Regions from separate parts of the Streptomyces sp. NPDC058295 genome, predicted to be linked through region 1. Evidence: riboswitches for the same ligand, from Rfam matches in the RefSeq annotation. Region 1 holds a riboswitch; each other region holds the start of a gene.
The links. Region 1 has a riboswitch for cobalamin ahead of ACFVYS_RS40010 (energy-coupling factor ABC transporter permease). Riboswitches for the same ligand answer to the same signal wherever they lie in the genome.
Positions count from the first base shown of each region.

Region 1 (6,904 bases):
GCGCCGACATGGCCGGCTGCGCGAACTCGCGCACCGCGCGCCGCACCTCCGCCGCCGTGACCTTCGGCCGTGTCTCGCGGGCGGGCAGGTCCGTGACCGCGTCCGCCGCCCCGCGCAGGAAGGTGGCCTTCAGGGCGTCGACGGCGGCGTTCACGTCCAGTGCGTAGCCGGTCTGCGGGGCGACCTGCTCGACCCGGCCGTCGGCGAAACCGACGGTGCCCTCGCGGACCTGCTGGTCGAGGGTCTTCGCCAGCTTCCCCAGAGCGGTGCGGGCCTTGTTCTCGTCGAGGCGTACGACCGGCTCCTCGTCGCCCCCCGAGCCGAAGAGTCCGCCGACCAGAGCGGCCGGATCGGCGCCGACGCGGCCCACCCGGTCGACCGTGCGCTCGGCGTCGAAGGTGAGTCCGGCCTGCCGCGGGTCGACGGTCCCGCTGCGGTCCCCGACCCGTACGGCCAGCTCCTGCGAGCCGGCCGCCGTCAGGTGCTCGTCCAGCTTGCGGACGGCCTCCGCACGGCTGAGGCCGCCGATGTCCACGCCATGCACCGTCGTGCCCGGCTCGATCTCACCGCCCGTGAGCAGCAGCCCGGTCAGGTACAGCGCGCCGACGCCGACGGTCAGCGCACCGCCCGCCAGGGCGAGGGGCGGCACGGAGGCTGTTCGGGGGCGCATGGGTCTCCTGGACGGACGACGGCGGGTGATCCGCCCCGCTGCGCGACGCCGCACACGGGACGGCGTCGGATCGGATACAGGGGGCAAGCACGGGTAAGCACCCCAAGCTACCCAAAACGCGCGATGAGCTCATATGTCCCAGAACACGTATGTTCCGGATCACGCCGCCGGTCCCGGATCGCGTCGCCGGTCCTGGATCGCGTCGCCTGTCGTGGATCGCGTCGCCTGTCCGGATCAGGCCGTCAGACCCTCACGCCGTCGGGCCCTTCGCCCCCGCTCCCGCTCACACTCCCGCCCCCACTCGCACTCCCGCTCCCGCTCCCGGGGGCGGTCAGGCGCCGAGGGGGCCGCTGTCCGGGTCGGTCGACGGGGTGGCCACCTCTGCCGCGATCCGGCGGTAGGCGGCGCGGGCCTGGATGATCCGGGCGAGCACGGTGCCGACGAGAGTCGCGGCGCACAGGCAGGTGAGCCAGAAGGTGTCACGGTGGCCGGCCCAGGTGAGCGTGCCGACGGGTGGGATGGCGAATCCGTTGAGGGTCAGCCAGCACAGGACGGCCGTACCGGGGGCCGCGGTGAAGCGGGCGCAGAGCCCCAGCAGGGCCGCCAGCAGGGAGAGCGCGGCCAGGGCGAATCCGGGGCGGTCCGAACCCACCAGCATGTTGTGCACGGCCACCAGGACCAGCGCGCCGCCGAAGGCCGTGGCCCACACCACCGGAGTGGCGACGGGCTGGGGCACGGGCCGGGCGCCGGCCCTGAGGGACACCCACTCGATCATGCTGCACGCTTCCTTCCGGCCCCATGCCCCCGGAACGCCGGCCGCCACGGCAGCGTGGACCTCGACGCGCATTCTCCCACCCGGTCGCCGAGCACACTCCCGTCGCCCCGTTCCCTGTGCTGGCCAGGGTGGCATCGATGTCGCACCGGAACGGGCGGCTGCTCGGCGAGACCCGGATGCGCACCGAGACCGGGGTGTCGGTCGTGGCGGTGCCGCGCCGCGCCGAGGCCATCCCCTCACCGAAGCCGGACTGCCGGCTGACCGGCGGGGACACGCTGATCCTCATCGGGACGAGGGAGGGCGTGGAGGCGGCCGCGGCGATCCTCGCGCGGGAGTGGGACCGGCAGCGAGGCCGGGAGTGAGGCGCGAGCGCCGCTCCTCCGGCGAGCGCCGCCTCTCTAGAAGGAGGCCTCGGTCGACGTCAGGGGCCTGGCCGGCCAGTCGAGCAGTCGGGCGCCGATGACCGCGGTCTGCAAGGTGTAGCGGTGGGCGGGGTCGGTGGGGTCGGTGCCGGTCAGGGCGTGGATGCGGGCCAGCCGGTAGGTGAGGGCGCGCACGCTGAGCGAGAGCCGTCGGGCCGTGGCGGCGGCCACACAGCCGGTGTCGAAGTACGCGATCAGGGTGGCGAGCAGGGGCTGCGCCCCGCCGCGCGCCCGTTCCAGCGGCCCCAGAGCACCCTGCACCAGGTCCACCAGTGCCTGCCGGTCCCGGGCCAGGACGGGGAAGACCAGCAGGTCGGAGGCGCGCAGCAGCGGCTCGTCGAGGCCCATGCGCTGGGCCACGTCCAGGGCGTTGAGGGCCTCTTCGTAGCTGTGCCCGATACCGACCGGGCCCGGCCTGGACCGCCCGATGGCGACCTGGGCCCGGCCCGTGACGGCGTGGGCGTGCCGGCCGAAGTGGGTGAGGACCTCGTCCTGGTCTGCGGGGGCGATGCACACCATCCGGCCGTCCTTGGTGGTGAACAGGATGCGGCGGTTCTCGAAGCGGCCGAACAGCTCGTCCGCCACCTGCCGGGGAACGGGGTCGGTCTCGTCGTACTTGTCCGGGCCCTCGGCCACCGCGACCGCGTGGGCGCGGGACAGCCGTAGCCCGAACCGTTCGGAGTGCGCGGCGAGTTGGCCCGCGCGACCGCGCCCGTGGAGCAGGTCGTCGATGAACTCGCGGCGGGCCGCCTCCTCTTTGCGGACCACCAGCCGCTGCGCGCGCTCGTAGCCGTCGGCGAAGGCGTCCACGGCCTGTTCGACGACGGCGAGGACGCTGTCGGGATCGGCGCCTCGCGGACGGCCCTCACGGCCTGCCGCGAGGTGCGCGCGAACGAGACCGCGCCAGCCTCGGCCGGCCTCGGCCGCCCGCGCGCCGAGCGCCCGGCGGGACTCGATCTCGTCGCGGGTCAACCGGCGGCCCGTGCGCGCGGCGTCCGCCAGGATCCGGTCGAATCCGTCGAGGAACGGCTCGGACGAGTGCGGGCCGGTCATGGTTTCCCCGTTCGATCGAGCACCGTCGGACATCGGACACATGTTCCCACCGAGCGGTACGGCGATGGAGTGCTCCGAGGTGCGTCCGGCGTGGCGTCCGCCCACCGGACTCAGCGGCTCGCGTGGACGGCTTCGGCGGACTCCGCCGACGTGACCGGGCCGGGCGGCGCGCTGCGGCGGCACCCCGGGGCGAGGCTGCGGGCGAGGGGTTCGGTCCAGCGGGCGGACGGCCGCCGTGCGCCGGGGTGAGCCGTCGTCCGCCGTCTTCGCGCCCCGCATCGCCGCTTGTCAGCGCCTCTGTGTGGGCACTACTGTCACCACGCCTTGGTGAACGGGAAATCCGGTGTGATGCCGGTGCGGCCCTCGCCACTGTGATCGGGAAGTCCGGCTCCGGCCCTCGCGGGCAGCCACTGGGTCCTTGAGACCCGGGAAGGCGGAGCACGGGCGGTGGTACCCGTGAGCCAGGAGACCGGCCAAGGCACGTCAACCATCCACGAGGTGCTGGAGAGGGTCTGCTCAGCCATGCACATAGCCGAGGGTTTTCTGCCTCCGGCGCATGCGATCGCCTGGGGCGTCGCATCCGCGCCATTCGTCGTCCACGGAGTACGGTCACTCACCCGTGAGGTCAAGGAGCACCCCGAGAGCACCCTGCTCCTCGGTGCCTCCGGAGCCTTCACGTTCGTACTGTCCGCACTGAAACTGCCTTCGGTGACCGGAAGTTGCTCCCACCCCACCGGCACGGGACTCGGCGCCATCCTGTTCCGGCCGCCGATCATGGCGGTGCTGGGCACCATCACCCTGCTCTTCCAGGCGCTGTTGCTCGCCCACGGCGGCCTGACGACGCTCGGCGCCAACGTCTTCTCGATGGCCGTCGTCGGGCCCTGGGCCGGTTACGCGGTCTACCGGCTGCTGCGGCGGTTCGACGTGCCGCTGATGGTCACGGTGTTCTTCGGCGCGTTCGTGGCCGACCTGTCCACCTACTGCGTCACCAGCGTGCAGCTGGCGCTCGCCTTCCCGGACCCGAGCAGCGGATTCCTGGGCGCCCTCGGCAAGTTCGGCTCCATCTTCGCCGTCACCCAGATCCCGCTCGCGGTCAGCGAGGGGCTGCTCACGGTGTTCGTGATGCGGCTGCTGACCCAGTCCAGCAAGGGTGAACTGACCAGGCTGGGCGTGCTCGTGACCGGCGGCCGGACCAAGGCCGACGCCGACGCCGGGACCGAGGCGGTGACCCGGTGAGCCGTAACGCGAAGACCAACGCCCTGCTGCTGTTCGTGGTGGCCGCGCTGGCCGTCCTGCCGCTGGCCCTCGGGCTCGGCGACCACAAGGAGGAGCCGTTCACGGGGGCCGACGCGGAGGCGGAGACGGCGATCACCGAGATCCAGCCGGACTACGAACCCTGGTTCTCGCCCCTGTACGAGCCGCCGTCCGGCGAGATCGAATCGGCGCTGTTCGCGCTCCAGGCGGCCCTCGGCACGGGGGTACTCGCCTACTACTTCGGTCTGCACCGGGGACGGCGACAGGGCGAACTCCGGGCCCTGGCCCAGCGGGACACCGAGCACGACACCAAGGGGTCCGAGAACGCTCAGGAGTCCGAGAGTGCTCAGGAGTCCGAGAGCGCGCAGGAGTCCGAGAGTGCGCAGGGCTCCGAGAGCGCTCAAGGGTCCGAGAGCGCCTCCGAACCGTCCGCTCCCGAACGGACCTGAGCCCGCGTGCTGCCGATCGACGTGGCGGCGCACAGCAGTCGCTGGCGCCACCGCCATCCCGTGGACAAGGCCGTGCTCGGTCTGGGCCTCACCGTGCTCGCCATCTCCCTGCCGCCCTGGCCCGGCGCGGCCCTGGTCCTGGTGACGGCGCTCGTCATCCTGCTGGGGCCCGCGGGGGTGCCGGGCCGGCGGCTGTGGCGCGCCTACCGGGTACCGCTGGGCTTCTGCGTGACCGGCGCGCTCCCCCTGCTCGTGCAGGTCGGCGGCCCGGACCGGTTCCTGTCCCTGGCCGACGGCGGCCCGGTGCGCGCCGGGGAGTTGCTGCTGCGTACCTCGGCGGCCTCCCTCGGTGTCCTCCTTCTCGCGTTCACCACCCCGATGTCCGACCTGCTGCCCCGCCTGGTCAGGGCCGGGGTGCCCGCGCCCGTCGTGGACGTCGCGCTGGTGACGTATCGCATGAGCTTCCTGCTCCTCGACTCCGTGCGCCGGATCCGGGAAGCGCAGGCGTCCCGGCTCGGGCACACCACCCGGGCCGCGGAGTGGCGTTCGCTGGCCGGGCTCGGCGCCACCGCGTTCGTCCGCGCCTTCGACCGGGCGGCGCGTCTCCAGGACGGGCTGGCCGGGCGCGGCTACGACGGCACCCTGCGCGTCCTGGTGCCCGAGGCCCGGGTCTCCGTCCGCTTCACGACCGCCAGCGCCGCGCTCTTCGCGGCCCTGGTCGCCCTCACCTTCGTACTGCAATCCGTACTGGAAAGGCCGCTGTCATGAGCGAGCCCGCACTGGTCGCCCTGCGGGGTGCCTCCTTCGCCTACGAGGACGGTCCGGCCGTGCTCAGCGGTCTGGACTTCGAGGTCCACGCGGGGCGCGCGCTCGCCCTGCTGGGCCGCAACGGCAGCGGCAAGACCACGCTGATGCGGCTGCTGAGCGGTGGACTGCGTCCGGGCGAGGGCGAGTTGAGGATCGAGGGGCGCCCGGTGACATACGACCGCAAGGGGCTGACCCGGCTGCGTACGACCGTGCAGCTGGTGGTCCAGGACCCGGACGACCAGCTGTTCGCCGCGTCCGTCGCCCAGGACGTGTCGTTCGGACCGCTGAATCTCGGCCTCCCCGACACCGAGGTGAGGGCCCGGATCGAGGAGGCGCTCGCGGCCCTGGACATCACCGCCCTGGCCGACCGGCCCACCCATCTGCTCTCCTACGGCCAGCGCAAGCGCACCGCGATCGCCGGGGCCGTCGCGATGCGGCCCCGGGTGCTGATCCTCGACGAACCGACCGCCGGGCTCGACCCCGACGGCCAGGAACGGCTGCTCGCGATCCTCGGCCGTCTGCGCGCGTCCGGCACGACCGTGGTCATGGCCACCCACGACGTCGACCTGGCCCTGCGCTGGGCCGACGACGCGACCCTGCTCACCCCGTCCGGCGCGCGCACCGGACCCGCCGCCACGACGCTCGCCCGCACGGACCTCCTCCGACAGGCGGGCCTGCGGCTGCCCTGGGGCGTCGCCGCCGCTCAACTCCTTCAATTCCAGGGCCTGTTGACGGACCCCTCGACCGGCCCGCGCACCGCGGAGGAACTGGCCGCGCTGGCCGCGACGCCCGCTCCCACGAGCCCCGCCGACGGCTGAGGCCCCGCGACGGTGTCCGCGGACCGCCGACGCACGGCAACCGGATGGGCGATGATCGCCGCATGGATGGGCCGACATCGACTACATCGCGGGCATCGACGACGCGGGCGTGCTCCCCACCCCGGAGATGACCTCGACCCGGCAGTGCGGAACCCTCCTCGACACCTGTGTGACCCGCGTCTTCGGCCTCGCCCCCGCCGGCGGGTAGCGCTCGGGCGGGAATCGGCCTTCGCCCGCGTTCACCCGCTCCGCGCGACGGCGCTTCGGTCGGGCAGCGGCCCGGGGCACCTCCGCCGTCCGGAGTGAGCCGGCGGTCCGGGGGACGGCGGTTCGCGGAGGCCCGGCCGCGGGTGGGGGAAGAGGGCGCGCAGAAGGTCGCCGGCCGATCCCTCCGGGCGGTGCACCGCGGGTCCGGCGCTTCGAGTCGCGGCAGCCGGAAGAGGGATTGAGCGGTTTGAATGCTTTGATATTCAACTATGACTCGACGGATCTTCATAGACAAGCAGAGCCCCAAGGCCTACCACGCGCTGGTCCAGACGTCCGAGGCCGTGCGGGAGACCGCCGCCGACGCCGGCCTGGAGCGCACCGTCGTGGAACTGATCAACCTGCGCGTCTCGCAGCTCAACGGCTGCGCGTTCTGCCTCGACGTACACACC
Region 1 is NZ_JBHVYO010000068.1:12,692-19,595, forward strand. Features, by position in the region: gene ACFVYS_RS39990 (VanW family protein) at 1-670, opposite strand, end outside; gene ACFVYS_RS39995 (hypothetical protein) at 1,002-1,445, opposite strand; partial or broken gene ACFVYS_RS40000 (cation:proton antiporter regulatory subunit) at 1,574-1,807, shown strand; gene ACFVYS_RS40005 (PucR family transcriptional regulator) at 1,844-2,920, opposite strand; cobalamin riboswitch at 3,229-3,413, shown strand; gene ACFVYS_RS40010 (energy-coupling factor ABC transporter permease) at 3,443-4,156, shown strand; gene ACFVYS_RS40015 (energy-coupling factor ABC transporter substrate-binding protein) at 4,153-4,623, shown strand; gene cbiQ (cobalt ECF transporter T component CbiQ) at 4,630-5,391, shown strand; gene ACFVYS_RS40025 (energy-coupling factor ABC transporter ATP-binding protein) at 5,388-6,248, shown strand; gene ACFVYS_RS40030 (carboxymuconolactone decarboxylase family protein) at 6,725-6,904, shown strand, end outside.

Region 2 (6,904 bases), on a different contig from region 1:
GGCGGCACCGGTCCGGGCGCCCTGTCGGGGCGCGCCTGTGCGCGTCAGGTCAGCGGGTCACATGAGCGGGGTCAGGAAGCGGCGCAGGGCCTCCTCGTAGGCCGCGGGGTCCGGGTTCCACATGGCGCCGTGCGGGGCGTGCGGGACGGTGTGCAGGGTGACCAGCTCGGGGCGGAGGCCGGCGAGCCGGCGGGAGGCGCCCCAGGGGGCGACGGTGTCGTCCGGTCCGTGCAGGACGAGGGTCGGGACCCTCAGCCGGTCCGGATCGGCGGCCGCGTCGCCGTGGCCGCCGGACGCGGTGTGCGGTCCGGTGCGGCCCTCGGCGGCGCGGACGGCGAGCGGCAGCAGCGCGCCCGGGGTGCGCCGGGCGGCGGCCAGGGCGCGCACCGTCGTCCGCCAGTCCAGGACCGGGGAGTCCAGCACCAGCCCGGAGACGAGGTCGCGCAGCCCCGAGTCGGCGGCGGCCCGCAGGGCCATGGTCGCGCCGGTGGACCAGCCGAACAGCACGACGCGTTCGGCGCCGTACCGCACGGCGTACCGCATCGCCGCGTCCAGGTCGCGCCACTCGGTCTCGCCGAGGTGGTTCAGGCCGTCCGGGGAGCGGGGCGCGCCGAGATCGCCCCTGTAGGCGAGGGCGAGGACGGGGAAGCGGCGGCGGTGCAGGAAGCCCATGATGTTGAGGGCGTGTTCCCGGGTGGTGCCCAGACCGTGCACGGCGATCACCCAGGTGCGGCGCGGGCCGGGCACGAACCAGGCGGGCAGGTTGCCCAGCTCGCCGGGGATGTCGATGTCGGCGTGGTCGAGACCGAGGGCGCTGCCGGGGTTGCCGACATACAAATTGGGAGTGAGCCAGACCGCGTCGCCGGCGCTCAGGGTGCCGTGGGTGATCCGCTCCAGGCGGCGTACGACGGTGTCGGCGGAGTGCGGGGCGGTGGGCAGGAGGGGGCCCACGACGGCGTGGGAGCCGTTGCCGGAGAGGCCGTAGGTGCCGGGGCGCAGTGCGGCCAGGTCACGGGTGAGGGTGATCTGGTCGGCGGCCGTGCCGTGCACGGTGAGCCGGGGTTCGGTGGGCAGGGGCCGGCCGGGCGGCGCCTTCAGCGCGGCGTCGCTGGCCAGCCGGCCGGCGGCGACACTGACGGCGGCGGCGGCCAGGGCTGCGGTGACGGCGGCGGCCGTCGCTTTGACAGTGCGCACCCGTCCAGTGTCCCGGCCCGCCTTCCTCCCGGCCAGTGGTGGAGCCGGTCGGGGACGGCCGGTCACTCCCGCTGCCCGTACCCGCGCAGTCGCTCGCCCGCCTCCGCGACCTGTTCCTCCGTCAGGAGTGTGGGGCTCAGGCCGGGCACGGACGAGGCCGTCAGCCACAGGCGGCACATCCACTCCAGCTGGGCCGTACGGTCGTAGGCCTGGTCGAGGGTGGAGCCGTGGGTGAGGGTGCCGTGGTTGCGCAGGAGGCAGCCGCTCCGGTCGACGAGGGCGCGGAGCATGTTCTCGGCCAACTCCTCGGTGCCGTAGGTCGCGTAGGGGGCGACGCGGACGGATCCGCCGAGCGCGCCCGCCATGTAGTGGACGCGGGGAAGCTCGGTGACCAGGGTCGAGACGGCGGTCGCGTGCACGGCGTGGGTGTGGACGACCGCCCCTGCGTCCGTGGTGCGGTAGACGGCGAGGTGCATGGGCAGCTCGCTCGTCGGGCGCAGGGTGCCGAGGACCTGCCGGCCGGCCAGGTCGACGCCCGTGACGTCGTCCGGGGTGAGCCGCTCGTAGGGTACGCCCGACGGGGTGACCAGCACGGTGTCGCCGACGCGTACGGAGACGTTGCCGGAGGTGCCGACGACCAGCCCGTCGGTCACGGTGCGGCGGGCCGCCGTCACGAGCGCCTCCCAGGCCCGCGCCTCTTCGAGGACCGCATGCCTCCCCCGCTGCTCCGGCCCGTTCGGTCCGTCGTCCCGGTAACCCCGGGCGTCCCCCTGCTCGCGTCGCTGCTCAGCCATGCCGCGATCCTGCCAGGAGGCACCGGGGACCGCCGGGCTCTTCCGCGGCATGTACCGCTTCGCCTTGCCGGACCGGGGCTCGGGGCGGGGCAGGCCGTGCATTTCGTACACAATGGCGGCGGCCGGAGCGCCGACGGCCGGACCCCGCCGCCAGCCGACGGCCGGACCCCGCCGCCCACGCTCGACGTCGGGTGCCACGCCTACGACACCCCTATGACGGGGCGCCGACGCCACGGCCCGATCGAGGCCCGGACGGCCACGCGGATCACGCCCTGTGGGCCGCCCGTCACGGGGCGTCCGGCGCCGGGACCCTGCCGGCCGGACGGCAGGCAGGGACCTTCTGACAGTACGCCGACAGCGGCGGCCGGCCGGGTGACCGGAATCTCTTTCACGGCTCCGAGACCCGGTTGTGCGGGCTCCACAAAGACCGGTACCCGTACGGCGCTTGACCCCGGCCCCGGCGTCCCGGCGGAAGACCGTCGCACCCCTCTTACACAGACACCCTGACGCCCTTCCCAGTTCATCTTCCGTTCACCCAGATTGCTTACGGTCAACGCGCCAATGACTTCGAACGATTGCCTGGGTAAATGGAAAACTTCTCGCTGATCCTCGCGATTGTGGTCGTCACCGCACTTGCGTTCGATTTCACGAACGGTTTCCACGACACCGCCAACGCGATGGCCACCACCATCTCGACCGGTGCACTCAAGCCCAAGGTTGCGGTGGCCATGTCCGCCGCGCTCAACCTTGTGGGAGCTTTCCTCTCGGTGGAGGTCGCCAACACGATCTCCAAGGGTCTCGTCGACGAGACCGGCATCCGTCCCGAGGTCATCTTCGCCGCCCTGGTCGGCGCGATCCTCTGGAACCTCCTGACCTGGCTGGTGGGCCTGCCCTCCAGTTCCTCGCACGCCCTGATGGGCGGTCTGATCGGCGCCACCATCGCCTCCGCCGGAATGGGCGCGGTGCACGGTGACGCCCTGGTCACCAAGGTGCTGATCCCGGCGATCGCGGCACCGATCGTCGCGGGCGTCGCGGCGATGCTCGCGACCCGCCTCTCCTACACCCTCGGCAAGAAGGCCGACGGCAAGGCCGCGGCCAAGGGCTACCGCGCGGGCCAGATCGCCTCGGCCGGCCTGGTCTCCCTCGCCCACGGCACCAACGACGCGCAGAAGACGATGGGCATCATCACCCTGGCCCTGGTGGCCGGCGGTGCCGTGGCCCCCGACTCCGACCCGCCCACCTGGGTCATCCTCTCCGCCGGCCTGGCCATCGCGCTCGGCACCTACCTCGGCGGCTGGCGCATCATCCGCACCATGGGCAAAGGCCTGACCGACCTCCAGCCGCAGCAGGGCTTCGCCGCCCAGACCAGCGCGGCCACGGTCATCCTGGCCTCCTCGCACCTCGGCTTCTCCCTCTCCACCACCCACTCGGTCTCCGGTGCGGTGATGGGCGCCGGGCTGGGCCGCAAGGGCGGTGTGGTCCGCTGGTCGACGGCGACCCGGATGTTCGTGGCGTGGGGCCTGACGCTCCCGGCCGCGGCCCTGGTGGGCGCGCTCGCCGAGGCCGTCACCGGCCTGGGCGACTGGGGCACGGCCCTCGTCGCGGTCTTCCTGATCGCCTCCAGCGCGGCCATCTGGAAGGTCTCCCGGCGCGAGGTCGTCGACGCCTCGAACGTCAACGAGCCCGACGAGCCGGCGGGCGTCGTCACGACGGCGATCGCCGCCGTCACCCCGCCGCCCGCGGGCACCCTGGCCGAGGACCTCACGGACCTGACGGCCACGATCCCCGGCCCGGCGGCAGAGCCCGCGACCCCCGCCGCTCCCCCGGCCGCGGCCGTCTGAGCCCGCGCACCCGGCACGAAGGAAGAGAAGAAGCATGAAGATCGACTGGGCAGCCCTGGGCTCTGTCTTCGGCGTCAGCCTCGTGGTCACCGTGGGCCTCGTCGCCCTGTTCACCCTCGGCGTCGTGGGCCTGTCGCGGCAGGAACGCGCGTCGGCGCAGGGCGGCTCGGCCACCCTCGCGGTGACCGGCGCGTACGCGTGCTTCGCGGCCTGCGCGGCGGCGGTGGCGTACGGGATCTCGCTGATCGTCGCCTGACGCCCCATCCGAACACCCCCGAGGTGCGGGACGGATCACCGTCCCGCACCTCTTGGCGTTCGCGGTCCCGCCGACCCGCGCCGTGTGGGGTTCTGCACACTCGAGCCTCGCAGGTCAAAGGCAAGTTGACGGCTCTTGCGGGCCGTGGTGGACTGCCCGAGCCATGTACGGCAGCAGAAGAGGAAGCCGGTGTGAATCCGGCGCGGTCCCGCCACTGTGACCGGGGTAGAAACCCCCGGGAGCCAGGAACTCTCGCCGCCGGTCTCGTCGAACCAGGGCGTGGACACCCTGAGTGAGGACAAATCGCCATGCTCGCTCGGTCGTTGAGGTACAGCACCAGGTCGCTGCCCGACCCCTCGGCCGGCTGAGCCGATGCGTGCCGATCGCCTCTACGCGTACGGCGCCGCCACCGGCCTTCTGGGCGACCTGCTGCTCGGCGATCCCCGCCGAGGGCATCCCGTCGCCGCGTTCGGGCGGGCCGGCGGTGCCGTCGAGCGGCTGCTGTGGCGGGACCACCGGGGAAGCGGTGCCCTGCACGCCGTCGTGTGCGCCGGCGGGGTCGTGGCCCTGGGAGCCGTCGCCGAGCGGGCCGTACGCCGCTCCCCCGCCGCCACCGTCGCTCTCGTCTCCGCCGCCACCTGGGCCGTGGTCGGGGGCAGTTCGCTGGTCCGGGAGGCCCGCGCCATCGGCCGGGCGCTCGAAGCCGGGGACGTCGAGGCCGCCCGGGAGCGGCTGCCGCATCTGTGCGGGCGGGATCCGCACGCGCTGGACGCCGACGGGATCGCCCGCGCGGTCGTGGAGTCCGTCGCCGAGAACACCTCCGACGCCGTCGTGGGGGCGCTCGTGTGGGGGGCCGTGGGCGGGGTGCCCGGCCTGGTCGGGTTCCGGGCCGTCAACACCCTGGACGCCATGGTCGGTCACCGGTCGCCGAGGTATCTGCGCTACGGCTGGGCCGCCGCCCGTCTCGACGATGTCGCCGGATGGCCGGGAGCCCGGCTGACCGCCGTGCTCGCCGCCCTCTCGGGGGACGATCCGCGGGGCGCCGTGCGGGCCTGGCGGGCCGACGCCCGCCGGCATCCGAGCCCCAACGCCGGGCCGGTGGAGGCGTCCTTCGCGGGCGCCCTCGGGGTGCGGCTGGGCGGGACCCTGTCGTACGCCGGGCGGGTCGAGCACCGGCCGGTGCTGAACGGCGCGGCCGGGCGGCCCGTCGTCGCCCGGGACATCGAACGTGCCGCGCGGCTCTCCCGCCGCGTCGGTCTGCTCGCGCTCGGCGTCACCGTCGCCGCGCGCGCCGTCGCCACGAACATCGTCGCGAGCAGCCGGCGCGACCAGAGGAACCAGCGGAAGGGGCGTACGACATGAGCGGGGGTCTGGGCGGGGGCCTCCTCGTCGCCGGCACCACCTCCGACGCCGGCAAGAGCGTCGTCACGGCCGGGATCTGCCGGTGGCTGGTGCGGCAGGGGGTGAAGGTCGCACCCTTCAAGGCGCAGAACATGTCCCTCAACTCGTTCGTGACGACCGAGGGCGCCGAGATCGGGCGGGCCCAGGCCATGCAGGCCCAGGCCTGCCGGGTGGAGCCGACCGCGCTGATGAACCCCGTGCTGCTCAAGCCGGGCGGTGAGCAGAGCAGTCAGGTCGTGCTGCTCGGCAAGCCGGTGGGCGAGATGACCGCCCGGGGGTATCACGGCGGGCGGCAGCAGAAACTCCTCGGAACCGTTCTCGACTGCCTCGCCGAGTTGCGGGGCACGTATGACGCGGTGATCTGTGAGGGGGCGGGCAGTCCGGCCGAGATCAATCTGCGGCGGACCGACATCGTGAACATGGGGATCGCGCGGGGTGCGCGGCTGCCCGTGCTCGTCGTCGGCGACATCGACCGCGGGGGCGTCTTCGCCTCCTTCTTCGGCACCGTCGCCCTGCTCTCGCCCGAGGACCAGGAGCTGGTCGCCGGGTTCCTGGTCAACAAGTTCCGCGGGGACGTCTCCCTGCTGGAGCCCGGCCTGGACATGCTGCACGGGCTCACCGGACGGCGGACGTACGGCGTGCTGCCGTTCCGGCACGGGCTCGGGATCGACGAGGAGGACGGGCTGAGGGTCTCGCTGCGCGGGACAGTGCGGGAGTCGAACACCGCCCCGCCCGTCGGCGAGGACGTGCTGCGGGTCGCCGTCTGCGCCGTCCCGCTCATGTCCAACTTCACGGACGTGGACGCGCTGGCCGCCGAACCCGGCGTCGTCGTGCGGTTCGTGGACCGGCCCGAGGAACTGTCCGACGCCGACCTGGTGGTGATTCCGGGGACCCGGGGAACCGTGCGCGCCCTGGAGTGGCTCCGCGAGCGGGGGCTGGCCGAGGCCATCGTCCGCAGGGCCGCCGAGCAGCGGCCCGTCCTCGGCATCTGCGGTGGCTTCCAGCTCCTCGGCGAGCACATCGAGGACGAGGTCGAGAGCCGGCTCGGACACGTGGAGGGCCTCGGAGTCCTCCCGGTCCGGGTGCGGTTCGCCCGCGAGAAGACCCTCACCCGACCGGTCGGGGAAGCCCTCGGCGAGCGGGTCGAGGGGTACGAGATCCATCACGGGGTCGCCGAAGTCCTGGGCGGGGAAGCCTTCTTGGACGGATGCCGGGTCGGCGGCGTCTGGGGCACGCACTGGCACGGCTCGCTGGAGTCGGACGGTTTCCGGCGGGCCTTCCTGCGCGAGGTGGCGGCCGCCGCGGGCCGCCGTTTCGTGCCCGCCGCCGACACCTCGTTCGCCGGGCTGCGCGAGGAGCAGCTCGACCGGCTCGGCGACCTGATCGAACAGCACGCGGACACCGACGCGCTCTGGCGG
Region 2 is NZ_JBHVYO010000036.1:26,222-33,125, reverse strand. Features, by position in the region: gene ACFVYS_RS31480 (alpha/beta hydrolase family protein) at 58-1,194, opposite strand; gene ACFVYS_RS31475 (class II aldolase/adducin family protein) at 1,257-1,988, opposite strand; gene ACFVYS_RS31470 (anion permease) at 2,576-3,829, shown strand; gene ACFVYS_RS31465 (hypothetical protein) at 3,864-4,085, shown strand; cobalamin riboswitch at 4,216-4,358, shown strand; gene ACFVYS_RS31460 (cobalamin biosynthesis protein) at 4,458-5,447, shown strand; gene ACFVYS_RS31455 (cobyric acid synthase) at 5,444-6,904, shown strand, end outside.
Region 2: linked by a shared signal. The riboswitch ahead of ACFVYS_RS31460 (cobalamin biosynthesis protein) and the one ahead of ACFVYS_RS40010 (energy-coupling factor ABC transporter permease) in region 1 are both predicted to bind cobalamin.

Region 3 (6,904 bases), on a different contig from region 1:
CAGAGCGGCGAGGTCGCGCACCTCAGCAGTTCCGTCGATTCGCCCGGATATGTCAACCTGTACTGCCCAGGTGGGGCGATGCCCAAGAGCCGCTTCGAGAAGGGCCACTTCGTCCGGCTCCCAGTCTCGGAACAAGCAGCCAGTCTCCTCGTCATCGATCACGACGTAGACACGCTCGGCGAACGTCCATGACCCGTCACCCCCCGCCAGGTGCTGGTCGAGGCAGGCCACCGCCTCGGCGCGATCCACGACAGGGAACATGAACACGGTTCGCATGGACGCAGCGTAGAGGCAGCGACCACGCAGCATCATGGAATATGGCAAGCGCTGGCATCTGAGGCCGTGCCCCATCCGTGCCCGATCGAGCGGGAAGCCGCGGGGAAGCACGGTGACGAGCGGGTAACGCGACGCACAACGGCCCCCGACCGTTTCACCTGGTCAGGGGCCGTTCACCTGCGGTGGGTGTGGGATTTGAACCCACGGTGACATCGCTGCCACGACGGTTTTGAAGATTGATGACGGCTTGACTCGCCGCCGGCCTCGGTACCCCTGGTCGCACCCAGATGTGGCTGTACCGCAGGGTCGTGAGGCACAGCCCCGGCACCTGCCCGCCAGAGCAAAGAGACAGCGTGGCTGAAGTCGGTGGGGGTGCGGCGAGGCATACGCGCGCCTGGTCGGTTGGCCGGCCCGACGCCGTGGCTGGCTTTCGTCGGCTGAGGTTCACGCGGGCGTCCTCGATGGGGGTCACCAGCGGTCGAGCGGGCGGTTCGCGGCGATCAGCGCTGGGCCGTCCCTGGGCCGTCCGGCAGTAGCCAGCGTCGACAAGTGCTGACAGGTAGCGCTCACATCAGCGCAGGTCAGCCCAACACCCCACCGCATCAGTCGACTTGAGCACCCATTGAAACCAGTTCTAGTTATAGTGGGCAATGGCCGCGTGACGGAGGGCAGATGAAGAGCAGTCAGGGCGAACCCACCACGTACGACCACGGCGGCGGTGTCCGCTCGCTGCGGGTGCCCATCCCGGACAACCCGCTGGGCCACACCCTGGTGTACGTCGTCGACACCGATCGTGGGCCGGTCCTGATCGACACGGGCTGGGACGACCCGGCGTCCTGGGAGGCGCTGACCGCCGGGCTGACCGCGTGCGGCACGTCCGTCTCGGAGCTGTACGGAGTCGTGATCACGCACCACCACCCCGACCACCACGGCCTGTCCGGCCAGGTGCGGGAGGCCTCCGGGGCGTGGGTGGCGATGCACGCGGCGGACACCTCGATCGTGCGGCGGACCCGCGAGACGCGTCCCGAGCGCTGGTACACGTACATGGCGGCAAAGCTCACCGCCGCCGGTGCCCCCGAGGAGCACATCGCCCCGCTCCGCACGCCTCCCGGCCGTCGTCGCCCCTTCCCCGGCCTGGCGCCCGCCCTCCCCGACCGCGAGATCGTCCCGGGTGAGTTCCTCGACCTGCCCGGCCGCCGGCTGCGCGCGATCTGGACGCCGGGCCACACGCCCGGCCATGTCTGCCTCCACCTGGAGGAGGATCATCCCGCTCGACTCCCGGGCCACGGACGCCTGTTCTCCGGCGACCACCTGCTGCCGGAGATCACCCCGCACATCGGTCTGTACGAGGATCCCGACGACGCCACCGTCACCGACCCCCTGGGCGACTACCTCGACTCCCTCGAACGCGTCGGCCGGCTCGCCCCCGCGGAGATCCTCCCGGCCCACCAGTACGCCTTCACCGACGCCCCCTTCCGCGTACGGGAGTTGCTCACCCACCACGAGGACCGTCTCACCGGTCTGCTCGCCCTCCTCGCCACCCCCCTCACCCCCTGGCAGCTCGCGGAACGCATGGAGTGGAACCGGCCCTGGCCGCAGATCCCCTACGGTTCACGGAACATCGCGGTCTCGGAGGCCGAGGCCCATCTACGGCGACTGGTGAAGCAGGGACGCGCGGAGGCGGTGACCGGGAGCGACCCGGTGACGTACGTGGCCGTGTAAATCGCTCGCGGCGGCGAGGCCTCCTTGATACCAACGCCCTCATGGACCCCCTGCAGCGGCTGCTCGCCGAACGCGCCTGTGAGCGCCTCGTCGTCGACTTCGTCCACCGACTGGATCTCGGTCGGCCCGACTCGGCGGCCGAGCTGTTCACCGAGGACGGCACCTGGGAGTGGCCGGCCGGCGGGCGGCTCGTCAAGGGACGGGCGGCGCTGCGGGAGCACTTCGGTTCGCGTCCCGTCGAACGCCTCTCGCGCCGCCTCATGTCGAACGTCCTCGTCACGGCGACCGCACCGGACACCGCCCTGGCCACCTCCTACTTCTCGACGTACCGGGTCGACGGCTACCAGGGCGGCGTCGTCCCCGCCGGGCCACCCGTCCAGGTCGGGCACTATCAGGACGCGTTCCGCCGGGTCGACGGGGTGTGGCTGCTGGAGACCCGGGTGCTGTTCCTCCCCTTTGGCGGACCGACACCCCGCGTAGGCTGCTGACTTGATCGAATCGCGGATCGTCGGATCATCGGATCACGGGGACCGGGGGCCGGGCCGGGGGGCCAGGGTCATGAGGGGGATGAGGGCCGATGAATCATGCGACCGAGGTGTTCCAGCCACTCCAGGCGGACGATCCGCCGCTGGTGGCCGGTTACCGTCTCGCCGCCCGGCTCGGCGCGGGCGGCATGGGACGGGTCTACCTGTCGCACACACAGGGTGGCCGGCCGCTGGCGATCAAGGTGGTGCGCCCGGAGCTGGCCGACGACCCGGCCTTCCGGCGGCGGTTCCGCCGGGAGATCAAAGCCGCCCGGCGGGTCCGCGGCGCGTACACCGCCGAGCTGATCGACGCCGACGCGGACGGCGTGCCTCCCTGGCTGGCCACGCTGTACGTGCCCGGCCCCTCGCTGGCGGAGGCGGTCGCCCGGCGCGGGCCGCTGCCGGTGCCCGCGGTGCTGTGGCTGATGGCGGGGGTGGCGGAGGCGCTCCAGGCCATCCACGATGCGGGGATCGTGCACCGGGACCTGAAGCCGTCGAACGTGCTGCTGGCCGCCGACGGGCCGCGCGTGATCGACTTCGGCATCTCGCTGGCCTCCGACGTCACCTCGAACACCGCCACGGGCCTCGCCGTCGGCACACCGCAGTTCATGGCTCCCGAGCAGGCGACCGCGAGTGAGGTCACCGCGGCGACCGACGTGTTCGCGCTCGGTCAGACGGCGGCGTTCGCGGCCCTGGGCGAGCCGCTGTACGGGGACGGCCCCTCGGTCAGCGTGCTGTACCGGATCGTGCACTCGGAACCCGACCTGTTCCTGCTGCCCGAACCGCTCCGTCCGCTGATCGCCCGCTGCCTGGCCGCCGATCCGGCGGAGCGGGTCACCCCTGCGGAGATCGTCGCGTGGTGCAGGAGACGCCTGGACGGGGACGCGGACAACGGCGCCGGGCCGGCCGTCTGGCGGGAGGTCACCGGGCCGGAGGTGTCGGTTCCGTCTCCGGTCCCCGATCCCACCCCGGTGCACACGCTGCCCCTGATCCCGCAGCCCTCGCACAAGACGCCGGTGCACAAGACACCGCAGCACGAAACCCAGCACACGGTGCCCTCGAACGCGATGGCCTCGCACGGGATGTCCCACCATGCGATGCCCTTGATCGCGCCGGTCCGGTCGCAGCTCACGCGGCCGGACGGGCGGCCGGCCCGCCGTCGGCGCACCGCGCTGGTCACGGCCGCCGCCGTGACCGCGGGCGCGGTGGTGCTGACCGGCCTGACGTGGACGGTCGTGGAGGCGGCGGACCGGCTCAGCCACCGGGACACGGCCGGGGCCTCCTCGACGCCCGGCCCGTCCGGGTCCGCACGGTCCTCGGCGCCCTCGCCGGGCTCCTCGTCGACAGCCGCGCCGGACTCGGCGGCCGGTGACCGGACATCACAGGGGTCGGGATCCTCCTCGACCGTGCCCAAGACGCCGCAGGCCACCGCGTATCCCCTCCAGTGGCTGGACGCGAAGACCTCACTGGACGTCAAGGAGCCGGTCCGGCGCGAGGACAGCAAGGGCGACATCCGCTTCAGCTGCAAGCAGACCGGCTGCGCGCTGGAGAGCGACACCAGCGTGTTCAACATGCTGTACGGCGACCCCGGCGGCTCTCTCGACTCGTGCCGCATCGTCCTCACCGGCGCCAAGAGCCACCGGCTCCCGCTCGCCGCGGCGGCGGCCGGCAGCGAGATCTGCGTCAAGCACCCCTCCGGGGACATCGCACTGCTCGTGATCCAGGTGAAGTCGACCGCGCTGCCGGACATCGCGTTCGTGACCGCGGACATGACGGTCTGGCGGGCGGCCTAGTCAGCGGCCGGCCGTCGACCTGATCAACTCGGCGGCCGGTACGAGGAGTTCCGTCTCCTCACGGCTCATCGTCGGGTTGGCCGCCCGCCTCCGCAGGGCCTCCGCCAGGCCCTCCTCGGTGAGGTCGCGGGGGTCGGCGATGGGCTGGGGAGAGACGGCCACCTGGGCGAGGATCACCGCGGACATGCCCCAGTCGAGCCCGGGATCGCCCTCCTCCGCATTGGCCCAGTCGATCACCCGGGGGCCGTCGGGCGTGAGGATCACATTGTCCGGGTGGAGGTCCAGGTGCAGGATGCCGGCGTCGGCCGAGACCCGTCCCGGCAGGGCGTGCAGCTCGCGCAGCAGCCGGGCGAGGACGGCCCCCGCCTCCTCGGCGTCCAGCGTGCCCGCCCCGAACGCGTGGAGCATCGTCGGCCCGTTCAGCCGCTCCATGACCAGGTCGGCGCGTGCGCCGGAGGGCCGTACGGCGGGTGCGGGGTAGCCGTGTCGGCGCACGTGTGTCATCACCGCCGCGAGGACGGCCGAGTCCTCCCGGCCCTCCCGGTCGCGGCGCAGCACCCACGCCTCGTCGATCTCGTACACATCGGCCGTTCGGCCCGAGCCGAGCAGCCGACCCGGCAGCGCTCCCCGCAGCCCGCCCGGCACCCCGGTCGGCAGCCCGCCCGGCACCCTCCCCGTATGGGTCATGGTCACAACATATCGAGGGCTCCCACCCCGTCCCGGGCGCTTTCACAGCCACCCCTCAGACGTCCGGCTACCTGCCGGTAGAGTGGCCGCGTCGTCATCACGCCCGTACAGGGGGAAGCCGGTGCAATTCCGGCGCTGACCCGCAACCGTGAGCCGTCCGAGCCGTCCAAGTCGGCGCGGTGGCAAGCCGGATCGCCCGGTACGGGACCGTGACCGGCTCACGTGCGTCGGCAGGCCCGCCGTTCGCACGGCACCGTCGAGGTATACGGAGCCGAGCCGCCGGGATGTCCCGTGCTGCCCGGCTGCGTGACCTCACCGACCGGGAGAGGCACCCGCCGATCATGAACATCCGCCGCAGCGCCGCCGCTCTGGCCGCCGCCACCGTCGTGCTGGGTGCCGCCGTCCCCGCCGTCGCCGCCACCCCGTCCCCCACCCCGTCGGTGGCGATACCCGACGGCCTGTACGGCACCACCGACCCGACGTACGACGGGGTCTGGCGCCAGTCGCTGGCCCTGCTCGCGCAGCGGACCACGGGCGTCACCCCGGCCGACCGGGCCGTGGCCTGGCTGACCGGCCAGCAGTGCGCGACCGGCGCCTTCGCCGCGTTCCGCGCGGACACCGCCAAGGCGTGCGACGCCAAGCTGATGGTGGACACCAACAGCACGGCGGCTGCCGTCCAGGCGCTGGCCGCGCTGGGTGGCCACCAGGCCGCCACCGAGAAGGCCGTCGGCTGGCTGAAGTCGGTCCAGAACGCCGACGGCGGCTGGGGCTACACCCCCGGCGGCGCGAGCGACGCCAACTCGACCTCCGTGGTGGCAGGGGCGATCGCGGCGGCCGGGGAGAAGCCTTCGGAGGTGAAGAAGGCCGGCAAGTCGCCTTACGACGCGCTGTTGAAGCTCTCCATCCCTTGCGACCAGGCAGGCGACGGCGCGTTCGCGTACCAGCCGGACAAGAAGGGCGCCCTCGCGGCGAACGCGGACGCGACGGCGGCGGGCGTGCTCGGCGTCCTCGGCAAGGGGTTCGTGACGACGGCGGGCAAGGTGCGGGAGGAAGTCTTCACCTGCGCCGGCTCCGCAGCCCCGCTCACCCCGGACGAACTCGCCCGCAACGGCTCGGTCTACCTCGCCGACGCGATCGGCGAGGACGGCCACCTGGACTCCGCTCTCCCCGGCGCCGAGGACCAGCCCGACTACGGCAACACCGCCGACGCCGTCGTCGCCCTCGCCGCGCAGGGTGCGACCGAGCAGGCGAAGAAGCCCCTCGCCTGGCTCGAACAGAACTCCGCAGGCTGGGCGAAGCAGAGCGGCCCCGCCGCCTACGCCCAGCTGATCTTCGCGGCCCACGCCATGGGCGCCGACCCCCGCCACTTCGGCGACACCGACCTGGTCGGCCTGCTCAACGCGACGGGCCCCGCCCCCCAGGCCGCGACGAAGGCCACCGGAACCGACACCGGCGCCGACGCCGACGCCGACAAGAAGGACGACTCGGATTCCGGTTACGGCGTCTGGTGGATCGTCGGTGTGTTCCTCGTCGTCGGTATCGGCATCGGTTTCCTGATCAGTGTCCGTGGCAGGAAGCAGCGGCCGTGACGCGCCGGAGCGCCGCCCTCGTCCTCGCCGCGCTGCTGCTGTCGCTGACCGGCGCGGTCCAGTCGGCCCAGGCCGCCGGTTACCGCTACTGGTCCTTCTGGGACCGCTCGGGCGACGGCTGGACGTACGCCACCCAGGGCCCGTCCACCGCCCGCCCCGCCGACGGCGACGTCCAGGGCTTCCGGTTCGCGGTGAGCGCGGACTCCCAGGACGCGTCGCAGCCGCGCGGCGCGGCCTCCTTCGCGGCGATCTGCGCGAAGACGCCCGAGCGGGACGGCACGAAGCGGGTGGCCCTGGTCATCGACTTCGGCGC
Region 3 is NZ_JBHVYO010000016.1:113,573-120,476, reverse strand. Features, by position in the region: gene ACFVYS_RS19240 (hypothetical protein) at 1-276, opposite strand, end outside; tRNA gene ACFVYS_RS19235 (tRNA-OTHER) at 457-562, opposite strand; gene ACFVYS_RS19230 (MBL fold metallo-hydrolase) at 949-1,998, shown strand; gene ACFVYS_RS19225 (nuclear transport factor 2 family protein) at 2,040-2,486, shown strand; gene ACFVYS_RS19220 (serine/threonine-protein kinase) at 2,576-4,315, shown strand; gene ACFVYS_RS19215 (phosphotransferase) at 4,316-5,002, opposite strand; cobalamin riboswitch at 5,080-5,221, shown strand; gene ACFVYS_RS19210 (prenyltransferase/squalene oxidase repeat-containing protein) at 5,344-6,591, shown strand; gene ACFVYS_RS19205 (SCO2322 family protein) at 6,588-6,904, shown strand, end outside.
Region 3: linked by a shared signal. The riboswitch ahead of ACFVYS_RS19210 (prenyltransferase/squalene oxidase repeat-containing protein) and the one ahead of ACFVYS_RS40010 (energy-coupling factor ABC transporter permease) in region 1 are both predicted to bind cobalamin.

Region 4 (6,904 bases), on a different contig from region 1:
TGGTGCTCGGGTCGTGGATCTGGAAGAAGAACTCCAGAAGCGTGCGGTAGTCGGTCTTCTCGGGGTCGAAGACGATCTCGATGGCCTCCGCGTGGGTGCCGTGGTTGCGGTACGTCGCGTTCGGTACGTCACCCCCGGTGTATCCGACCCGGGTCGCCGTCACGCCCGGGAGCCTGCGGATCAAGTCCTGCATCCCCCAGAAGCATCCGCCCGCGAGCACGGCCCTCTGCGTCTGCGCTGCCATCTCAGCACCTTCCGTATCTCTCGTCTCGGCCACGTGAGCTGCTCGCTCGCGCACCGTCGACGTACCAGCCTCTGTGGATACAACAGCACGTGAGAGGCCCGAACAATTCCGAGCCCGCACAGTCGGCCGCGGCGCCCGCCCTCGAATCGAGGTGCACATCGAAGCGATGCACCCGCTTCCTCACCCTTCACCCTCCGGGCCTTCCCGGAGGAACCGCCTACCGCACCGCTCCCCCGAGCCGTGCCGTGCCTCCCAGGCGGAAGCGGGGATGGGGCTCGGCACGGCCGGTGGCGAGGTCGGCGGCCATCGCGCCGATGAGCGGGGCGAATTTCGCGCCGTGTCCGGAGCACGGGGAGACGATGACGAAGGGGCCCTGGCGGTCCAGGACGAAGTCCTCGTCCGGGGTGCTGGTGTAGAGGCAGGTCGCCTCGGCGACCGGGTCGGGCTCGAGGCCCGGCAGGCGGTCGCGTACGAAGCCGCTCACCCGCGTCCGCGACGACTGATCGACGACCCCGCTGCGGGTACGGGCGGTGGCCGGGGTGCCGCGGTCGTGCTCGGCGACCTTGACCGCCGGGACCGAGCCCCCGTCGCTTCCGGACGGCAGGCCGTAGAGGTGCAGCGCGCCGTCCCAGATCAGGGTCGGCCACCTGACGGACGGATCCCGCTGCCGGAAGTGGAAGACCTGCTGCTGGGTCACCGCCAACGGCGGCAGGGCGAAGGGAAGTTCGAGCTCGGGCAGCCAGGCGCCGGCCGCGATCACCACCGTGTCGGCGACGAGCTCGCGGCCGTCGTCGGTGTGCAGGCGCGCCTTCTCGCTCCCCCGGACGTCGATGCCGGTGACGCGGCTGCCGATGATCGCCTGCGCTCCGTGTTCGATCGCCCGCCGTACACAGGTCCCGACGGTCTCGTCGGCGTCCACCACGCCCGCGTCCGGGTGGTGGAGCACCGGACCGGTGATGCGGATGTACGGCCAGCGCTCGGCGGCGGCTTCGGGGCCGAGGAGTTCGTGGGGCACTCCGGCGGCGCCGAGGAGGTCGGCGAGCGCCTTCAGGTCCTGGTCCTCGCCCATGTCGAGCCCACCGGTCGTGCGCAGCAAGGAGGCCGAACCGTCGTCCTCCAGCTCCCGCCACTGCTCGCGGGCCTGTCCGGTCAGCCGTATGTAGAAGGGGTCGGCGTACACCCGCCGGAAGATCCGTGAGCTGCCGTGCGAACTTCCGTGCCGGTGACCGATGTCGTACGCCTCGACGAGCGTGACCTCGTGGCCTCGGCGGGCCAGTTGCCAGGCGGTGGCCGCGCCCATGAGTCCGGCGCCGACGACGGCGATCACAGTCCCTCCCCGGGGATCCGGTCGGTGCCCGCGAGCGGAACGCGGGCCATGACAGCAACCTCGATCGTAAGGGCGATCAGGTCCTCGGGTTCCAGGTGGGGGTGGGCCGGGGTGGGCCTCGCCGCGGGCGGACGGCGGACGGCGGACGGTTCACCGGAGGTCGGCACGCGAGGCCCTCAGCCCGCGGACGCCCGGTCCTGGGCGAGGCCGAGGTCGGTGGTGTCGCTCACCCGCCGGTCCGCTCGACGGGCGGCGACGATCATCACGGCGAGTCCGCTCAGGACGATGGCGGCGCCGACGTACAGCGGTGCGGTGTAGCCGAGGCCGGCGCTGATGGCGGCGCCGCCGAGCCAGGCGCCCAGGGCGTTGCCGATGTTGGAGGCGGACACGTTGGCGGCGGCGGCGAGCGGCACCCCGTGGGCATGGTCGGTGACCCGGGTGATCATGCCGGGGACGCTCGCGAAGCCGAAGAGCCCCGTGAGGAAGACGAGGACCACCGACGCGGCGGGGTCGGCGGCCAGCAGCCCGAACACGGCGAGCGTGACGGTGAGACCGGCCAGCGAAGCGATCAGGGTGAGGTCGCGATCGCGGTCGGCGGCTCGTCCCCCGACGATGTTGCCGATCACGAGGCCGCTGCCGTACACGACGAGCAGCCAGGCGACATCGGTGCTGGAGAAGCCGGTGACCCGGGTGAAGGTGTAGGCGAGGTAGCTGAACGCGCCGAACATCCCGCCGTAGCCGAGCGCGGTGGCGGCCAGGGTCAGCCAGACCTGCGCCGACCGGAAGGCACGCAGCTGGGTACGCGGCGTGTCCGGCCGGCCGGTGGCCTTCCCGGAGGCCTCGGACGTGTGGGAGGCGTCGGAGGGACGCGGCCGGTTCACCTCGCCGGCCCAGCCCGGTACGCACACGGCGATGGCGACCGCGGCGACGACACCTATGCCGGTGATCGCCCAGAACGTGGCGCGCCAGCCCCAGCGTTCGCCGACGAGGGCGCCGAACGGCACGCCCAGCACGTTCGCGACCGTCAGCCCGGCGAACATCACCGCCACCGCCCGTGACGCCCGCTCGGGGGCGACCATGCGCCGTGCGACGAGCGAGCCGATGCCGAAGAACGAGCCGTGGCACAGCGCCGCGACCACCCGGCCGAGCATCATCAGCGAGTAGTTCGGTGCGACGGCGGACAGCAGGTTGCCGACGACGAACAGGGCCACCAACCCGGTGAGAACCGCCTTGCGGGGCAGCCCGGCGGTGGCGGCGGTCACCACGATCGCGCCGACCGCGACCGTCAGGGCGTAGCCGGAGATCAGCCATCCCGCCGCGGCCTCGGACACCGCAAGGCTGCGGCTCACTTGCGGAAGCAACCCCGCGATCACGAACTCGGTCAGACCGATCCCGAATCCACCGAGAGCGAGTGCGACGAGCCCGGCGGGCATCTGCCGTGCACGGACGGCCGGTTGGATGTTCATGGCACCATCTTCGCGCGGTCCTCGGGCCGCTGATCCGGCGTCGGTTCGCGAACGCGAAAAGGCCCCCGGGATGATTCCGTGGGCCCTTTCGTCGGATCGTCGTGCGGTCGGGTCAGTGTGGGGCGGTCACCGGCGTGCCCGCGGTCACCGTGGCGGGCTCGGGGTGCAGCAGCCGTTCGGCCAGTTCGCCGAAGACGAGGCCGAAGCCTGCCCAGAGCGTGACCTGCATGGCGAGGGCGGACAGACGGAACCGCCACAGCAGGGCGGCCGGGAAGTCGCTCGGCACCTCGTTGACGGCGGGCAGGAACTCGTAGGCCGGCCCGATGACGAGCACGAAGCCGAGGACGGCCGCGACGGTGGCGTTCCAGGTGCCCAGCCTCGGTGCGAGCCGCTTGCCCAGGATCACCGCGGCGACCGCGAGCAGCACACTGAGCACCATCATCAGGAAGTACAGGGTGGTGCGCTTGCCGATGGTGTCGGCGTCGCCGACCGCGGGCGGGTTCGCCGGATACTTCAGGAACGGCACGACGTACACGGCGAGCAGGGCGGTCCCCGACAGCAGAAGTGCCGTGGCCCGGGGGCTGAAACGGCCGACACGGCCGAGGGCGAAGCAGAAGGCGAGGGCGGCGATGCCGCCGAAGGCCACCCCGTAGATCAGCACGCCGGTGGCGAGACCGGCGGTGGACTGCAGGCTGCGGGAGACGAGTTCCACCTCGTGGTGCTCGTGGCCCGCGGCGTGGGACTCCTCGAAGCCGATCGCGCTGTCGACGTTCGGCTCACCGAGGAAGTAGGCGACGATCAGGGCGAGCACGCCGGCACCGAGGCCGGCGAGCATGCCCCGCACGAGGAGGTTTCTTACCGTTGCGGAGTTCATGGGTGTGCCGGGCTTCCCCTCGGGATCAGTGGCAGGGGAAACCGAGCAGGTGGCGGGCGTCGTGCACCCACTCGTGAACGTCCTCGCCGGAGACGACGGCTGTCGCGCCCTGCTCGGCGCCGACGAAGTACAGCAGGACCAGCATCAGGACGCCGAAGAAGACCGCCCACGGGGCGATGTCCTTCAGCGGCAACTTGGCGGGTACGACGGGCGTGGTGGTAGTCGGCTGGGCGACATGCTGCGCCATGGCAGGACCTCCTCTGGGAGTTCGCGTCCCATCTCGGTGGTGCACATGACGACGGCCACGGGTCTGACTCGCGGTGTGTGCCCCATCGGGGTACACCGTCCACAGTGGCGCGACCGTGCCGGGTTCTCACCGGCTTCCGTCTCGCCGTCGTCGATATCAGAGCGACGGTACCGCGTGTCGGGCCCCTGGCCAATACCGCCCCACCTGGCGTGATTCCGCTCTCCACGGCCAGGTGGCCCGGATCACCGCGCCGGTCCCGCCCGGCGGAGCTCCTCCGCGGTGGTGTCGGGTCGGGCGAGGCCGAGTTCGCGCGCGCCGAGCGGGGTGAAGAAGCGCTCGACGTCGGCCTCGGTGACCTCGGCGAGGGTGGCCGGCGACCAACGCGGGTCCCGGTCCTTGTCGATGACCTGGGCGCGGATGCCCTCGACCAGGTCGGGCGTGGTCAGGGCCGCACAGGAGACGCGGTACTCCTGTTCCAACACCCGTTCCAGCGAGCCGAGCCGCCGGGCACGGCGCAGGGCGGCCAGGGTGACCTTGAGCGAGGTGGGCGACCTGGTCAGGAGGGTCTCCGCGGCCTCCTTCGCCGCCGGGTCGCCGTGCGCGAACAGCCGTCGGACGATCTCCTCGACGGTGTCGGCCGCGTAGCAGGTGTCGATCCACGCCCGGTGGCCGGCCAACTCGCCCGCCGGCGAGGGCTGTACCCGCCGGTCCAGGGCTTCCCGTACCGGCAGCTCGGCGAGGTCGTCGGCCAACTGCCGGAGCGAAGCGGACGGTACGTAGTGGTCGGCCAGCCCGCACGACACCGCGTCCCCGGCGCCGATCTGCGCACCCGTCAGGGCGAGATGGGTGCCCAGTTCGCCCGGGGCGCGGGCGAGCAGGTGGGTGCCGCCGACGTCCGGCACGAAGCCGATGCCGGTCTCGGGCATCGCGATCCTCGACCGCTCGGTGACGACCCGGACGCTGCCGTGCGCGGAGACGCCGACGCCGCCTCCCATCACGATGCCGTCCATCAGGGCGACGTAGGGCTTGGGGTAGCGGGCGATGCGGGCGTTGAGGTGGTACTCGTCGCGCCAGAAGGCGGCCGACGCGGTGCCGTCGTCGTCGCGGGCGTCGTCGTGGACGGCGCGGATGTCGCCGCCCGCGCACAGGCCACGCTCCCCCGCACCGGAGAGGACGACGGTCTCGACGGCCGGGTCGCGCTCCCATGCCGTCAGCGCGCCGTCGATGCGGCGCACCATCGCGTGGTTCAGGGCGTTGATGGCCCTGGGTCGGTTGAGCGTGATGTGGGCGGCTCGGCCGGTGGTGTGCAGCAGGACGGGTTCCTCGATGTCGTTCATCCGGATGCCTCCGTCAGGCCGCGGGCCACGATGACGCGCATGATCTCGTTGCTTCCTTCCAGGATCCGCTGGACGCACAGGTCATGGACGATCTTCCCTACTCCATGGTCGCCGCGGTAGCGCCGGCCCCTGCCGTCGAAGCCGGCCGCTTACGGAGTGAGCGGTGGCGCGTGGACCGGCGCTCGCGGCGGCACCCTGCCGCTGGACACCCCGCGGCCCCGCTGGGTCGAGCGGGACAGGGACGACGGGCGGAGGGCCGCTTACCAGGCCATCGCCGCCTGGCTCGCCCGGGTGGGCCCGGACGCGGGGCGGTCCGTCCCCCTCGAGGGGCCGGCCGGGCACGGCGACGGACCGTACGCCACCGACGGGCGGGGCAGGCCCGTGCGGGCCGCGGTCGTGGCGATGGACACGCGCGCCGTCACCGCCGCGCAAGCGGTCGCAGGACGCGACGGACAGGGCTCGCCCCGACGCGGATGGAGAGCGAGCCCTGTCCACCGGCTCCGATTCTCGGGTCCCGGAGGCGAGTGGGCCCATGAGTGCGCGGGTACCGGCCGTGGTGCACGGCACACACCCCGTACGAGTGGCGCACACCCCCCGCACGGACCGTCGGCCCGTGGCCGGATCCGCATGCGTGACCCGTGTCGCGCCGGGGAAGGCGCGTCCCGGCGAGGCACCTCCGGGTGCCCGCGCCACCGACCCGCTTGATCGCGTACCCGCCGCGGCGAGCGATACTGGCCTTCGCACGTCGTCGCCACGTCGTCACCGCCCTCACGAATGGACTCACCCTCATCTCCGCGACCGTTCCGCCCACGACGCCCTCCACGGTGTGGCAGACCCGTGGCCGTCACACCGGCCCCACCGCTCCGGACGTCCTGCGCAAGCACCTTCAGGCACTCAAGGACGCCGAGACCGTCCAGGACTTCATGGAGCTGCCGGACGCCGACACCCCCGAGGGGGAGACGGCTTTCGAAGCCCGGTGGCTGGTCGCGGAGGAGGTGACCGTCCGTGCCCGGCTCTGGCTCGCCGAGTGGTCGGGCCAGGGCCAGGAATGGACGCTGACGGCGGAGGCGGAGCGGCCGTGGGACCAGCGGTGGCCCTCGCCCGCCGGGATGTTCTGGTCCTGGGAGGCGGACACCCCCTGGGGCAACGAGACCGTCACCGGTGAGCGGTTCCTCACCGCGAACCCGCTCCCGGCGGACGACAAGGAGCTGCGGCGCGCGCTCCGGTCCGCCCTGCGGGACACCTGGACCGTCCACCTCGTCGTGCACGAGGCCATGACACCCGACGAGCTGGGCCGGCGGTCGCTGGTCCCGTTGCTGCCGCCCGGCCTGCACCACCGGGTCGTCGAGCACCGCGCGGCCCCGCACCAGCTGCGCACCGTGAACTGGGCCCTCAAGGAGGCCCGGGTG
Region 4 is NZ_JBHVYO010000003.1:21,524-28,427, forward strand. Features, by position in the region: gene msrA (peptide-methionine (S)-S-oxide reductase MsrA) at 1-244, opposite strand, end outside; gene ACFVYS_RS04195 (FAD-dependent oxidoreductase) at 462-1,571, opposite strand; gene ACFVYS_RS04200 (MFS transporter) at 1,748-3,004, opposite strand; gene ACFVYS_RS04205 (CbtA family protein) at 3,150-3,911, opposite strand; gene ACFVYS_RS04210 (CbtB-domain containing protein) at 3,937-4,158, opposite strand; cobalamin riboswitch at 4,195-4,342, opposite strand; gene ACFVYS_RS04215 (enoyl-CoA hydratase/isomerase family protein) at 4,401-5,495, opposite strand; gene ACFVYS_RS04220 (hypothetical protein) at 6,320-6,904, shown strand, end outside.
Region 4: linked by a shared signal. The riboswitch ahead of ACFVYS_RS04210 (CbtB-domain containing protein) and the one ahead of ACFVYS_RS40010 (energy-coupling factor ABC transporter permease) in region 1 are both predicted to bind cobalamin.